DNA from 2 places in the Massilia sp. BGA-UO-ETr-WB1 genome. Region 2 is predicted to be linked to the other one. Evidence: predicted binding sites of a transcription regulator. Region 2 holds the regulator's gene; the other holds the start of a gene.

Region 1 (6,507 bases), on a different contig from region 2:
AGGCCAGGCCGAGGAAGATGCCGACCGAGAAGTCCACCCCGGTGAAGCGCGAGGCGATCAGGCCCACCGCGTAAATCTGCGCCACCACGTAGATGAAGGAGACCATGATGGTGGCGGCCACCGCCATGATGCGCACGTAGCGCCCGTGGTGCGGGCCGCCGTAGCGCGCGGCCAGGAAGTCGGGAATGGTGTACTGGCTGAACTTGCGCAGATAGGGCGCGATCAGGAGCGCCACCAGGCAGTAGCCGCCGGTCCAGCCCATGATGTAGGCCAGGCCGTCGAAGCCGTGCAGGTACAAGGTGCCGGCCAGGCTGATGAAGCTGGCCGCCGAGATCCAGTCGGCGGCGGTGGCCATGCCGTTGAACATGGCCGGCACGCGCCGCCCGGCCACGTAGTACTCGGCCACGTTGGAGGTGCGGCTGACCAGGCCGATGGCGGCGTACAGCGTGATGGTGGCCAGCATGAACAGGTAGCCTATCCACACGCGCGGCATGCCTTCGTTTTCCAGCACCGCCAGCGCCACCAGGAAGCAGGCGAAACCGGCCGAGAACGTCAGGTAGTAGCGCGACAGGCGCTTGAAGTAGCCGGGCTTGACGCTCATGCTGGACCTTGATGGAACTGCCGGTCCAGCCGGCGCATGCGCCAGGCGTAGGCGCCGATGATGGCCAGGTAGACCAGCGAGGCGCCCTGCGCGGCCAGGTAGAACGACAGCGGCCAGCCGAACAGCATCAGCCCGGTCAGCTCGCGGGCGAAGAACACGGCGCAGAAGCTGGTGGCCAGCCACAGCAGCAGCAGGGCGGCGGTGACGCGGCGCGTCTGGCGCCAGTGCAGGGCGCGGCGCGCGCGCAGCGAGCCGGCGGCGCCGTCGGAAGGGGGCTGCCCGGGAGGCTGGGAACCGGGTGCGCCGGGGGTATGGTCATCCATAGTAGGACTCGTCTGGCTCGGGTTCGTCGTCGGGGGCGCGCAGCGGGAAGGTCAGGCGGAACAGGCTGCCGGGCAGCTTGGCGTTGTTGCTGCGCGGGTTGCTGAAGATGTCGATGTCGGCGCCGTGCTGCTGCGCGATCTCGCGCACGATGGCCAGCCCCAGGCCGCTGCCCTCGGCGCTGCTGCCCAGGATGCGGTAGAAGCGCTCGAACACGTGGCTGCGCTCGGCCGGCGGAATGCCGGGGCCGGTATCCTCCACCTCCACCACGCCCTCGTACCCGGAACGCCGCACCCGCACCGTGACGGCGCCGCCGGCCGGCGTGTAGCGCAGCGCGTTGTCGATCAGGTTGGACAGCGCCTCGCGCAGCATGGTGGGGTTGCCTTCGATCGGCACCTCGCCGTCCTGCGGCGCTTCGAAGCCGAGGTCGATGCGGTAATTGAAGGAGGCCGGCACCCAGTCGCGCACGGCGCTGCGCGCCAGCTCGGCCAGGTCCACCGGCAGCAGCGCGGCGCCGGCCTGCGGCTGGTTTTCCGCGCGCGCCAGGGCCAGCAGCTGGTTCACCAGCCGCGTGGCCGATTCCGAGCTTTTCGCCAGCTGCTCCAGCGAGCGGTGGATCTCGTCCTGGTCGGTCTGGCGCAGCGCCAGCTCGGACTGCATGCGCATGCCCGCCAGCGGCGTCTTCATCTGGTGCGCGGCGTCGGCGATGAAGCGCTTCTGCATCTCGATCGACAGCGACAGCCGGCTCAGCATCTCGTTCAGCGAACGCACCAGCGGCGTGATCTCTTCCGGCACCTGGCGCGAATCGATGGGGCTGAGGTCGTCCGAGCTGCGCGCGCGGATGCGCTCCTGCAGCTGGGCCAGCGGCGACAGTCCCCGCGCCAGCGCGAACCACACCAGGGCCAGCACGATGGGCAGCACGATGAACTGCGGCAGGATCACGCCCTTGATGATTTCGTTGGCCAGCTTGGCGCGCTTTTCCAGCGTCTCGGCCACCTGCACCAGCGCCAGCCGCGCGTCCTCCGCGCCCCGGTCCTCCAGCGCCACCCAGGAATAGGCGATGCGGATCGGCGTGCCGTGCATGCTGCCGTTGCGGAACTGCACCATGCCGGGCTTGACCTTGTCCTCCTCCGGCGGCGGCGCCAGCTCGCGGTCGCCGTCCACGTAGGCGCCGCCGGGGCCGACGATCTGGAAGTACACGCTGTCCACGTCGTCGGCGCGCAGGATGTCGCGCGCCGAGCCGGGCAGGCGCGGCGCCAGCTTGCCGTTCACTTCATGGATCTGCTGCGCCAGCACGGTCACGCTGTCTTCCAGCGCGTGGTCGAACGGCTGGTTGGCGATGGACTTGGCCACCAGGTAGGTGATCGCGATGCTCATCGGCCACAGCAGCAGCAGCGGGGCCAGCATCCAGTCCAGGATCTCGCCGAACAGCGAGTGCTGGATATCGTCTTCCTTGCCGGCGCCGGCGGGCTCCTGCCAGGACAGGTCTTCCTGGTCCTGGTCCTTGTCCTGGTCCTTGCTCTGGTCCCTGGCGGCCCCGGCCTCGCGCTCGTTCACGGCTTACTTGGCCTCGCCGCGCGGCGTTTCGCTGAATTTCTCCAGGCAATAGCCCAGGCCGCGCACGGTGGCGATGCGCACACCGCCCACCTCGATCTTCTTGCGCAGCCGGTGCACATACACCTCGATGGCGTTGTTGCTCACTTCCTCGCCCCATTCGCACAAGTGGTCCACCAGCTGCTCCTTGGACACTAGCCGCCCGGTGCGCGCCAGCAGGATTTCCAGCAGCCCCAGTTCGCGCGCCGACAGGTCCAGCATCTGGTCGTTGATATAGGCGCTGCGGCCCACCTGGTCGTAGCTCAGCGGGCCGTGCTTGATGATGGTGGAGCCGCCGCCCTGGCCGCGCCGGGTCAGCGCCCGCACCCGCGCCTCCAGTTCGGACAGCGCGAACGGCTTGGCCATGTAGTCGTCCGCGCCCAGGTCCAGGCCGTTCACGCGCTGCTCGATGGAGTCGGCGGCGGTCAGGATCAGCACCGGCAGCAGCGAGGAACGGGCGCGCAGGCGGCGCAGCACCTCCAGCCCGGACAGCTTGGGCAGGCCCAGGTCCAGGATCAGCAGGTCGAATTCCTGGGTGGACAGGGCGGTGTCCGCTTCCTGGCCATTCTTCACGCAGTCGATCGCATAGCCGGACTGGCGCAGCGAGCGGGTCAGCCCGTCGGCCAGTACGCTGTCGTCCTCGGCAAGTAAAATACGCATAATGTCACCCGGCTTCAGAAGATGCCATTGTGTTTCATTTCCCCTAACATGGCTAGTTTTTGAGCGGCTTTGAGTATTCTCAACACTTCTGAAAACAATGCTTGCAAAAAGCACTGGTTTTTTATACAGTACCACCTGTACAGACAAACCACTTGCCGAAAGATCAATCATGGACGATAAAAAAGGCGCAGTACCCGCAGCGGAAAAAGCCAAGGCCCTGGCCGCCGCGCTGGCTCAAATCGAAAAGCAGTTCGGCAAGGGCTCCGTCATGCGCATGGACGCCAGCGCGCCGATCGAAGAAGTGCAGGTAGTCTCCACCGGCTCGCTGGGCCTGGACATCGCGCTGGGCGTGGGCGGCTTGCCGCGCGGCCGCGTGGTCGAGATCTACGGCCCGGAATCGTCGGGCAAAACCACGCTGACGCTGCAAACCATCGCCGAAATGCAGAAACTGGGCGGCACCTGCGCCTTTATCGACGCCGAGCACGCGCTGGACGTGGGCTACGCGCAAAAGCTGGGCGTGAACCTGCACGAGCTGCTCATTTCGCAGCCGGACACGGGCGAACAGGCGCTGGAAATCTGCGACGCGCTGGTGCGCTCCGGTTCCGTGGACATGGTGGTGGTCGACTCGGTCGCCGCGCTGACGCCGCGCGCCGAGATCGAAGGCGACATGGGCGACTCGCTGCCGGGCCTGCAAGCCCGCCTGATGTCCCAGGCGCTGCGCAAGCTGACCGGCTCCATCAACCGCACCAACACCCTGGTCATCTTCATCAACCAGATCCGCATGAAGATCGGCGTGATGTTCGGTTCGCCTGAAACCACCACCGGCGGCAACGCGCTGAAGTTCTACGCCTCCGTGCGCCTGGACATCCGCCGCACCGGCTCCATCAAGTCCGGCGACGAGGTGATCGGCAACGAAACCAAGGTCAAGGTCGTCAAGAACAAGATCGCGCCGCCGTTCAAGGAAGCGCACTTCGACATCCTGTACGGCGCCGGCACCTCGCGCGAAGGCGAGATCATCGACCTGGGCGTGGAAGCGAAGATCGTCGAGAAATCCGGTTCCTGGTACAGCTACAACGGCGAACGCATCGGCCAGGGCAAGGACAACGCCCGCACCTTCCTGGTGGAGCGCCCCGAGCTGGCCCACGAGATCGAAAACAAGGTGCGCGCGTCGCTGGGCGTGCGCGCGCTGCCGGCGATGGGCAATGACCCGGCGCCCAAGCTCAAAGCCGTAGAATAACCCCCTGGGCGGACCACACGGTCCGCCCTTGTCACTGATGCCCATGCCACCCCTCAGCCTGAAAGCCCGCGCGCTGCGCCTGCTGTCCGCGCGCGAGCACAGCCGCATGGAACTGGCGCGCAAGCTGGCGCGCCATGCGGAGGAGGGCGACGACATTGAAGCCCTGCTCGACTTCCTCGAAAAAAACAACTGGCTGTCCGAAGAGCGCTACGCCGAATCCCTGATCCACCGCCGCGCGGCGCGCTACGGCAATGCCCGCATCGTGGCCGAGCTGCAGCAGAACGGCATCAAGGGCGAAGCGCTGAGCGAACTGAAAGCCGGCCTGGCCGAAGACGAAACCGCGCGCTGCTGCGAAGTGTGGCGCCGCAAGTTCGGCGAGCTGCCGCAGGACGCCCAGGAACGCAGCAAGCAAATGCGCTTCCTGCTGCAGCGCGGCTTCTCCCAGAAGGCCATCCAGGCCGCTATGAAAGGCGTCGACCTCGACGAGTTCTGACCCCTGCGCTGAGCCCGGCGCGCAAGCGCAAAAGTCCCTGCGGCGGCTAAGGATTTGCAACTAGTTGTTATATGCCACGTCGCAAGTCGCGCCGGGGTGTGCTACACTTTTGGGGTTTTTGCAGCACCGCGGGTGCGGTGGTTGTCCGTAGAAGCTGCGGCAACGTGCATTCTTGTTAAGAGAATAGTGCAAGGCTGCTTACTAAATTTGGCCGCGCGAGCGGCATCGGTCTTATGTCCCTGTCAACTCCAGTCTCCCGACGTGCGCTGCGGCACACGCGCGCAATAGACATCCAGGCGTTCGCGCGCGAGGATGGCCTATGGGATTTGGACGCCCATATCACCGACATCAAAGTTAACGCCACCAAGCTCGCCTCCGGCGTGCGCGAAGGCGGCACGCCCCTGCACGACCTCTCCTTACGCATTACGGTAGACCGCCAACTGAACATCGTTGCAGCCGAAGCCGTCTCTGACGCGGTTCCCTATCCCGGTTTTTGCAACACCATCGGCCCTGCCTACGCGGCCCTGGTGGGACTGAACCTGATGAAGGGATTCCGGCATGAACTCAAGCAGCGCCTGCATGGCATCGCCGGCTGCACCCATCTGACGGAACTGGCCCAGATACTGCCAACGGCGGCAGTCCAGGCCTTCGCCAATGATGTCTGGCCGACGCACGATGCGGCTAGCGACAACGTTCCGCATGAAAAGCCTTTCCAGCTCGACAAATGCCACGCCCTCCGCACCGACGGCGGGGCAGTTGCCCAGTTTTACCCGCGCTGGGTAGCCAAACCCGAGTTGGCCTAGCGCACGCACTATCCTAGTTTTTTAAACATAAACTTTAAACATCAGTTTCAATCAGAAGGGAAGCCAGCATGAAAATCCATGAGTATCAGGGCAAAGAAATCCTCCGAAAATTCGGAGTGACGGTTCCGCGCGGTATCCCGTGCCTGTCCGTAGACGAAGCAGTCAAAGCTGCTGAGACGCTGGGCGGTTCGGTCTGGGTAGTCAAAGCGCAGATCCATGCTGGCGGCCGCGGCAAAGGCGGCGGCGTGAAAGTTGCCAAATCCCTGGAACAAGTCAAAGAATACGCTGACCAGATCATGGGCATGCAGCTGGTCACCCACCAGACCAGCGCTGAAGGCCAGAAAGTACGCCGCCTGCTGATCGAAGAAGGCGCGGACATCAAGAAAGAACTGTACGTTTCCCTGGTAACCGACCGTGTTACCCAGCGCGTGGTCCTGATGGCTTCCTCCGAAGGCGGCATGGACATCGAAGAAGTGGCCGAGTCCCACCCGGAACTGATCCACACCATCGCCATCGATCCAGCAGTCGGCCTGACCGACGCTGAAGCGGCCGGTATCGCCGCCAAGATCGGCGTGCCGGAAGGTTCGATCGCCGACGCCGTCACCAACCTGCAAGGCCTGTACAAAGCCTACTGGGAAACCGACGCATCGCTGGCCGAAATCAACCCGCTGATCCTGACCGGTTCGGGCAAAGTGATCGCCCTGGACGCCAAGTTCAACTTCGACGCCAACGCACTGTTCCGTCAACCAGAGATCGTCGCCTACCGCGACCTGGACGAAGAAGATCCAGCTGAAGTCGA
Region 2 (6,507 bases):
CGATGGCTCTTGGCCGCGTCTTCACGTTGTACCGACTTCATCATCGGCGAAGGAGCGGTTTCCGCTTTCTTCATTTTCACGGTCAGGTGACGCAGCACGGCATCATTGAATTTGAATGCGGTTTCCAGCTCGACCAGGGTCTCGTTGTCGCACTCGATGTTCATGCAGATGTAGTGTGCTTTAGCCAGTTTCTGGATCGAGTAAGCCATTTGACGGCGGCCCCAATCTTCCACGCGATGTACGTTACCGCCGCGCGAGGTCACGCTGGCTTTGTAACGTTCGATCATCGCGGGCACTTGCTCGCTTTGGTCCGGATGGACGATAAATACGATTTCATAGTGACGCATGAAAACTCCCTTAAGGACTGTGAATATAGCCCACCCCGGCGTCAAGACGGGTGTGGGAAGAGGTAAGCCCGCGACTATAGCGCCTTTCCGCTGAAAAATCAAGCAGCAGCCCGCCTTGACCCCGCGCAAAGCCGGCCACCCCGGCTGCGCGCATGCTACCAGCCATGGAACCGCCCGCCGACGACTACGACACCCCATGGAAGACCGCCGTGATGCGCTATTTCCGCGAATTCATGGCTTTCTTCTTCCCCCAGGCGCACGACGCCATCGACTGGAAACTGGGCTACAGCTTCCTGGACCAGGAACTGTCGCAGATCGCGCGCGACGCCAGCCTGGGCCGCAGGCGGCTCGACAAGCTGGTGCAAGTGCGCGGGCGGGACGGCGCGCATCAGCTGCTCTACATTCATCTCGAGATCCAGCGCCGCCGCGAGATGGAATTCGCCGCGCGCATCTTCACCTATCACTACCGCCTGTACGACCGCTTCCAGTGCCCCATCGCCACGCTGGTGATCCTGGCCGACCCCTCCCCAGCCTGGCGGCCCGACTGGTTCGGCTACACTGCGCTCGGCTGCGAAACCAGTATCCACTACCCCACCGTCAAGCTGATGGACTACTGGCCGCACCTGGAAAGACTGCTAGCCAGCCATAACGCCTTTGCGATCTTGACCGTGGCCCATCTCATGACACTGCACACGCGCCACCAGCCCCAACTGCGCTTCGAGTGGAAAGCAAGGCTGGCCACACTGATGCACGAACGGCAATGGAGCACGCAGCGCATCCTGGACCTGTTCGATGTACTAGACTGGATGATGGCAATACCCGCGCCGCTTCAGCAACAGTTGGGTGCGAAAGTTGTTGAGCTTGAAAGGAGCATGACTATGCCATTCGAAAATCTCATCATCAAGATGCACAAGCAAAGGGCCCGTGAGGAAGGCCTCGAGGAAGGGCGTCAGGCGGGCCGCGCAATAGGCCGGGAAGAAGGCCGGGAGGAAGGCCGGGAGGAAGGCCGGGAACAGGGCCGGGAAGAAGGCCTGCTGGCAGGACACCGGGAAGCACTGACGCGGCTGCTAAAGCTGCGGTTCGGTCCGCTGCCGCCGGACACTACGCGGCGTATCGAGCAGGCATCGAAGGCCGACTTGGCCAGCTGGGAGGGGCAGATTCTGCGTGCGGACGCTCTGGATGACGTATTTGACGGCCGCTAAGTGAAAATATTTCGCGAGCAGCAATGAAATCCCTTGCATTAGCGCTCACACTGTACAAAAATACAGTCTGTCTATATCCACAGCTCTCAGAGCGAAACGCACCATGATCAAGCTCACCGCACGCCAGGAACAAATCCTTAATCTGATCAAGGATGCCATCGACAATACCGGCTTCCCGCCCACCCGCGCCGAGATCGCCAACGAACTGGGCTTCAAATCGGCCAACGCCGCCGAGGAGCACCTGCAGGCGCTGGCGCGCAAGGGCGCCATCGAGATCGCGGCCGGCACCTCGCGCGGCATCCGCCTGCTGGGCGCGCATGCCGAAAGCGCCGCCACCAAGGTGGCCAATGCGGCCGCCGCCGCCGCGTCCAACATGATGTCGCTGCCGCTGATCGGCCGCGTGGCCGCCGGTTCGCCCATCCTGGCCCAGGAAAACCTGGAAACCAGCTACAGCGTGGACCCCGCCCTGTTTTCCGCCAAGCCCGACTTCCTGCTCAAGGTGCGCGGCGAATCGATGCGCGACATCGGCATCATGGACGGCGACCTGCTGGCCGTCAAAAAGGTGGACAGCGCCAAGAACGGCCAGATCGTCGTGGCCCGCATCGGCAACGAAGTGACGGTCAAGCGCTACCAGAAGACCGGCTCCACCATCGAGTTGTTTCCTGAAAATCCGGATTTCAAAGTAATCACCGTCAATCCGGAGGCGGACGAGTTCGCGCTGGAAGGACTGGCGGTCGGCCTGCTGCGCAGCTGGCACTAAGAAAGAGCAACAATGGGTGCTTTCAAACTCTACGGCAATTGCGAGTCCGGCCACAGCTACAAGGTGAAGCTGGCCATGGAAGTGGCCAAGGTGCCGCACGAGTATGAAGAGATTGACCTGCGCCTGGAGCGCGCCGGGCGCCCCGAGCCTTTCCGCAGCCTGTCCAGGTACTGCGAAGTGCCGCTGCTGGTGCATGACGGCCAGGCCTACGTGCAGTCGAACGCCATCCTGCTGCACCTGGCCGAACACCTGACAGCGTTTGGCGGCGAAACGCAGCAGCGCCTGGAGCGCGTGCGCGAATGGCTGTTCTGGGAGGCCAACCGCATCGGCTTCTCGATGGCGCACCTGCGCTATGGGCAGAAGTTCGATCCGGCGGCCTACGCCGGCACCGTGCTGCCGTGGTTCCGCAACCGCTTCAACGCCGACATCGAACGCCTGGAGGAAGAACTGTCCGACGGCCGCGCCTTCCTGCTCGACGACCACGTCAGCATGGCCGACTTTTCCATCTGCGGCTATATGTACTGGCCGGAGCAGGCCAACGTCGGCTACCCGCCGCGCGTGCAGGCCTGGCTGGACCGCATCGCGGCGCTGCCGGGCTGGCGCCATCCATATCACATGGAAGGCGCGCAGCCCTGGTAACGCCGCCTGCGCTTAGCAGGCTTCCAGCGCGCAGCTGAAGTCTTCTAGCAAATCAGCCGTGTCCTCGATGCCGACCGACACGCGTATCAGCGATTCCGCAATCCCCATCGACGCCCGGCGCTCCGCGCCCATCTCGTAGAAGATGGTGTGCGCCACCGGGATGATCAGCGTGCGCGTGTCGCCCAGGTTGGAGGCCGGCACCGCCAGCTTCAGGCGGTTCAGGAAATCGAAGCAATCGATGCCGTCCTTCAGCTCAAAGCTCAGCAGCGAACCATGCGCGCGGAACAGCTCCGCCGAGATGGCGTGCTGCGGATGCGACTTCAGGCCCGGGTAGTACACCGCCGCCACGCGCTCGTCCGATTCCAGCAGTTCGGCCAGCGCCTTGGCGTTGGCGCAGGTGCGCTCCATGCGCAGCGCCAGCGTTTCGGCGCCGACCGCGATGTGGTGCGCCGCCTCCGGCCCCAGCGAGGCGCCGAAGTCGCGCAAGCCCTTGGCGCGGATCTGCGTGATGCCCCACTGCGCCGGCGCCGCCTTCTTGTAGTTCTCGAAAATGTTCGGGAACCGCGTCCAGTCGTAGGCGCCGGTGTCGGTCAGGCTGCCGCCCAGCGCATTGCCGTGGCCGCAGATCGACTTGGTCAGCGCGTTGACCACCAGGCCGGCGTGCACCGACTTCGGCAGGAAGAGATACGGCGTGGTCATCGTGTTGTCGACGATGTAGAGGATGCCGCGCTCCTGGCACAGCTCGCCGATCCGCTTCAGGTCCGCCACTTGCGTACGCGGGTTGGCAATGGTTTCGACGAACACGATGCGGGTATTCGGCTGGATGGCGGCCGTCACATTGGCCACGTCGGTGGCGTCGACGAAATCGACCGCCACGCCCTGCCCCGCCACGGTTTGCCACAGCGAGTTGGTGTTACCGAACAGGAAGGACGACGACACCACGTGGTCGCCCGCGCGCAGCAGCGCCTGGAACACGGCGCCGATGGCGCCCATGCCGGTGGCGAAGCACAAGGTGGCCACGCCCTGCTCCATCTTGTTCACCTTGTCTTCCAGCGCCGACACGGTGGGATTGCCCTGGCGGCCATAGCGGAAGCCCGGCTCCTTGCCCTGGAACACCGAGGCCAGCTGGCGCGCGTCGCCGTAGCCGAAGGCCACCGAGGTGTGCACCGGCTTGTGCAGCGAGCCGTGCTCGATGCCCTTCTGGCGGTCGTTGTGCAGGATGGTGGTGGTGAAACCGTAATTTTTCTTTTCTGTCATGATCTTCGGTCAAAAAAAAGCCCGGTGCCGTGGGGCACCGGGCTGCGACATCAGCCTTCGGCGGTCGCTGCGTTCAGGTTCAACTGGGTGCGGCCGGTATCCTCCGCCGCAGCCGGTTTCGGGTTGTGGCGGTTGTATTCCAGCTTGTCCAGGTAGTCCGGCGACACGTCGCCGGTGACGTAGATGCCGTCGAAGCACGACGCTTCGAACTTGGTCAGCTTCGGATTCACGTCGGTGATCGACTGTTTCAGCGCGTCGATGTCCTGGTACACCAGGTAGTCGGCGGTGATTTCCTTGCACACTTCCTCGGTGGTGCGGCCGTAGGCGATCAGCTCGTCGCGCGTCGGCATGTCGATGCCGTACACGTTCGGGTAGATCACCGGCGGCGCGGCCGAAGCGAAGATCACTTTCTTGGCGCCGGAGTCGCGCGCCATCTGCACAATCTCGCGCGAGGTGGTGCCGCGCACGATGGAGTCGTCCACCAGCAGCACGTTCTTGCCCTTGAACTCGTGCGGGATGGCGTTCAGCTTCTGGCGCACGGATTTCTTGCGCGCCGCCTGGCCCGGCATGATGAAGGTGCGGCCGATGTAGCGGTTCTTGATGAAGCCTTCGCGGTATTCCACGCCCAGGCGCAGCGCCAGCTGGATCGCGGCCGGACGCGACGAGTCCGGGATCGGCATCACCACGTCGATCTCGCCGTCCGGGATTTCACGCTTGATCTTGTCGGCCAGGTACTCGCCCATCTTCAGGCGGGTGGCATACACCGAGGCGCCGTCGATCACGGAGTCCGGACGGGCCAGGTAGACGAATTCGAACACGCAAGGATTGAGCTGCGGGTTGTCGGCGCACTGGCGCGCGTGCAGCTGCTTGTCGGCGTCGATGAAGATGGCCTCGCCCGGCTCCACGTCGCGCACGAAGCGGAAGCCCATGCCTTCCAGCGCCACCGATTCGGAGGCGATCAGGTATTCGGTGCCCTGCTCGGTTTCATTGATGCCCAGGCACAGCGGGCGGATGCCGTTCGGGTCGCGGAAAGCCAGCAGGCCGACGCCGGCGATCTGCGCCACGGCGGCGTAGCCGCCCTTGACGCGGCGGTGCAGCACGGTGACGGCCTTGAAGATGGCGTCCGGGTCCAGGTTCAGGCCGGTAGTGGCGGTCTGGATTTCATGCGCCAGCACGTTCAGCAGCACTTCCGAGTCGGAGTCCGTGTTGATGTGGCGGCGGTCGTTCTTGAACATTTCCTGCTTCAGCTGTTCCCAGTTGGTCAGGTTGCCGTTGTGTGCCAAAGTGATGCCGAACGGCGCGTTGACGTAGAACGGCTGCGCTTCCTCTTCGCTGGACGAACCGGCGGTCGGATAGCGGCAGTGGCCGATGCCCGAATTGCCTTGCAGCGAACGCATATTGCGGGTGCGGAAAACGTCACGCACCAGGCCGTTGGCCTTGTGCATGGAAAACATGCTGCTGTGATTGGTCGCGATGCCCGCCGCGTCCTGGCCGCGATGCTGCAGCAGCAGCAAGGCGTCATACAGCATTTGATTGACGGGTTGATGGGATACGACGCCGACGATGCCACACATGGTAGTGCTCCTGGACTGGTACTACGGATTTAAAGAATTCTAAAATTGCACATGCTGCGCGAAGGCAGCGGGCAGGAAAGGCTTCACGGTGCGCGCTCCGGTCTCCGCGAGCGGACTCAATAGCGCGTTCTTCCAGAAATCCTGCTGCGGGATCGTGGTCATGCCGCACAATATGACTGCGGCCAGCACGATTACAAGCCCCCGCCCCAGGCCGAACAGGCCGCCCAGGCCCCGGTCCGCCAGGCTCAGGCCGCCCGCCTTGATCAACGCATCGACTGCCATGCCCAGCAGTCCCATCAGGATGCGCACGCCGATGAACAATACGATAAACGCCAGGATCAGGCGCACCACTTCGCCCGGCACCAGTTCCGGCAGCATCTTGGCCAGTTCGGCGCCGTAGGCGTTGGCCACCACGAAGGCGACGATCCAGCTGGCCAGTGAAATCATTTCCTTGACCAGGCCGCGCAGGGTGCTGATGACAACGGAGGCGATCAGCACGAATATCACCAGGTAATCGAATAGCGTCACGTCGGCACAAACTCAGGTCAGGAGGTGGCCAGGGAGCTGCTCAGGCCGATTTTGCTCAACTTGGCGCGCACTTTTTCGGCTTCCTCTTTGTTCGGGAACGGGCCGACGCGGATACGGGTCAAGGCGCCGCTGGCTGTGGTCACCTTCTGCGTGAAGGACTTGATGCCGGCTTCCTTCAGCTTGCTTTGCAATTCGTCCAC

What was found. Region 2 encodes LexA, which represses DNA repair genes until DNA is damaged. Its sites were predicted from a motif close to ACTGTATNNNNATACAGT; they were not measured.
Region 1: a site for LexA is predicted at 3,288-3,305, ahead of recA (recombinase RecA). Genes of this name have one in related genera too.

What each region holds. Positions count from the first base shown of each region.
Region 1 covers NZ_JCAQOT010000021.1:481,609-488,115, reverse strand. Annotated here, with positions in the region: gene AC56DV_RS06910 (sodium:solute symporter family protein) at 1-601, opposite strand, end outside; gene AC56DV_RS06905 (DUF4212 domain-containing protein) at 598-924, opposite strand; gene AC56DV_RS06900 (sensor histidine kinase) at 917-2,407, opposite strand; gene AC56DV_RS06895 (response regulator) at 2,483-3,175, opposite strand; gene recA (recombinase RecA) at 3,345-4,412, shown strand; gene recX (recombination regulator RecX) at 4,450-4,905, shown strand; gene AC56DV_RS06880 (DUF2889 domain-containing protein) at 5,139-5,708, shown strand; gene sucC (ADP-forming succinate--CoA ligase subunit beta) at 5,777-6,507, shown strand, end outside.
Region 2 covers NZ_JCAQOT010000025.1:114,878-121,384, reverse strand. Annotated here, with positions in the region: gene rpsF (30S ribosomal protein S6) at 1-347, opposite strand, end outside; gene AC56DV_RS18690 (RpnC/YadD family protein) at 512-1,549, shown strand; gene lexA (transcriptional repressor LexA) at 1,653-2,309, shown strand; gene AC56DV_RS18680 (glutathione S-transferase family protein) at 2,322-2,948, shown strand; gene AC56DV_RS18675 (cystathionine gamma-synthase family protein) at 2,961-4,205, opposite strand; gene purF (amidophosphoribosyltransferase) at 4,256-5,779, opposite strand; gene AC56DV_RS18665 (CvpA family protein) at 5,819-6,307, opposite strand; gene AC56DV_RS18660 (SPOR domain-containing protein) at 6,325-6,507, opposite strand, start outside.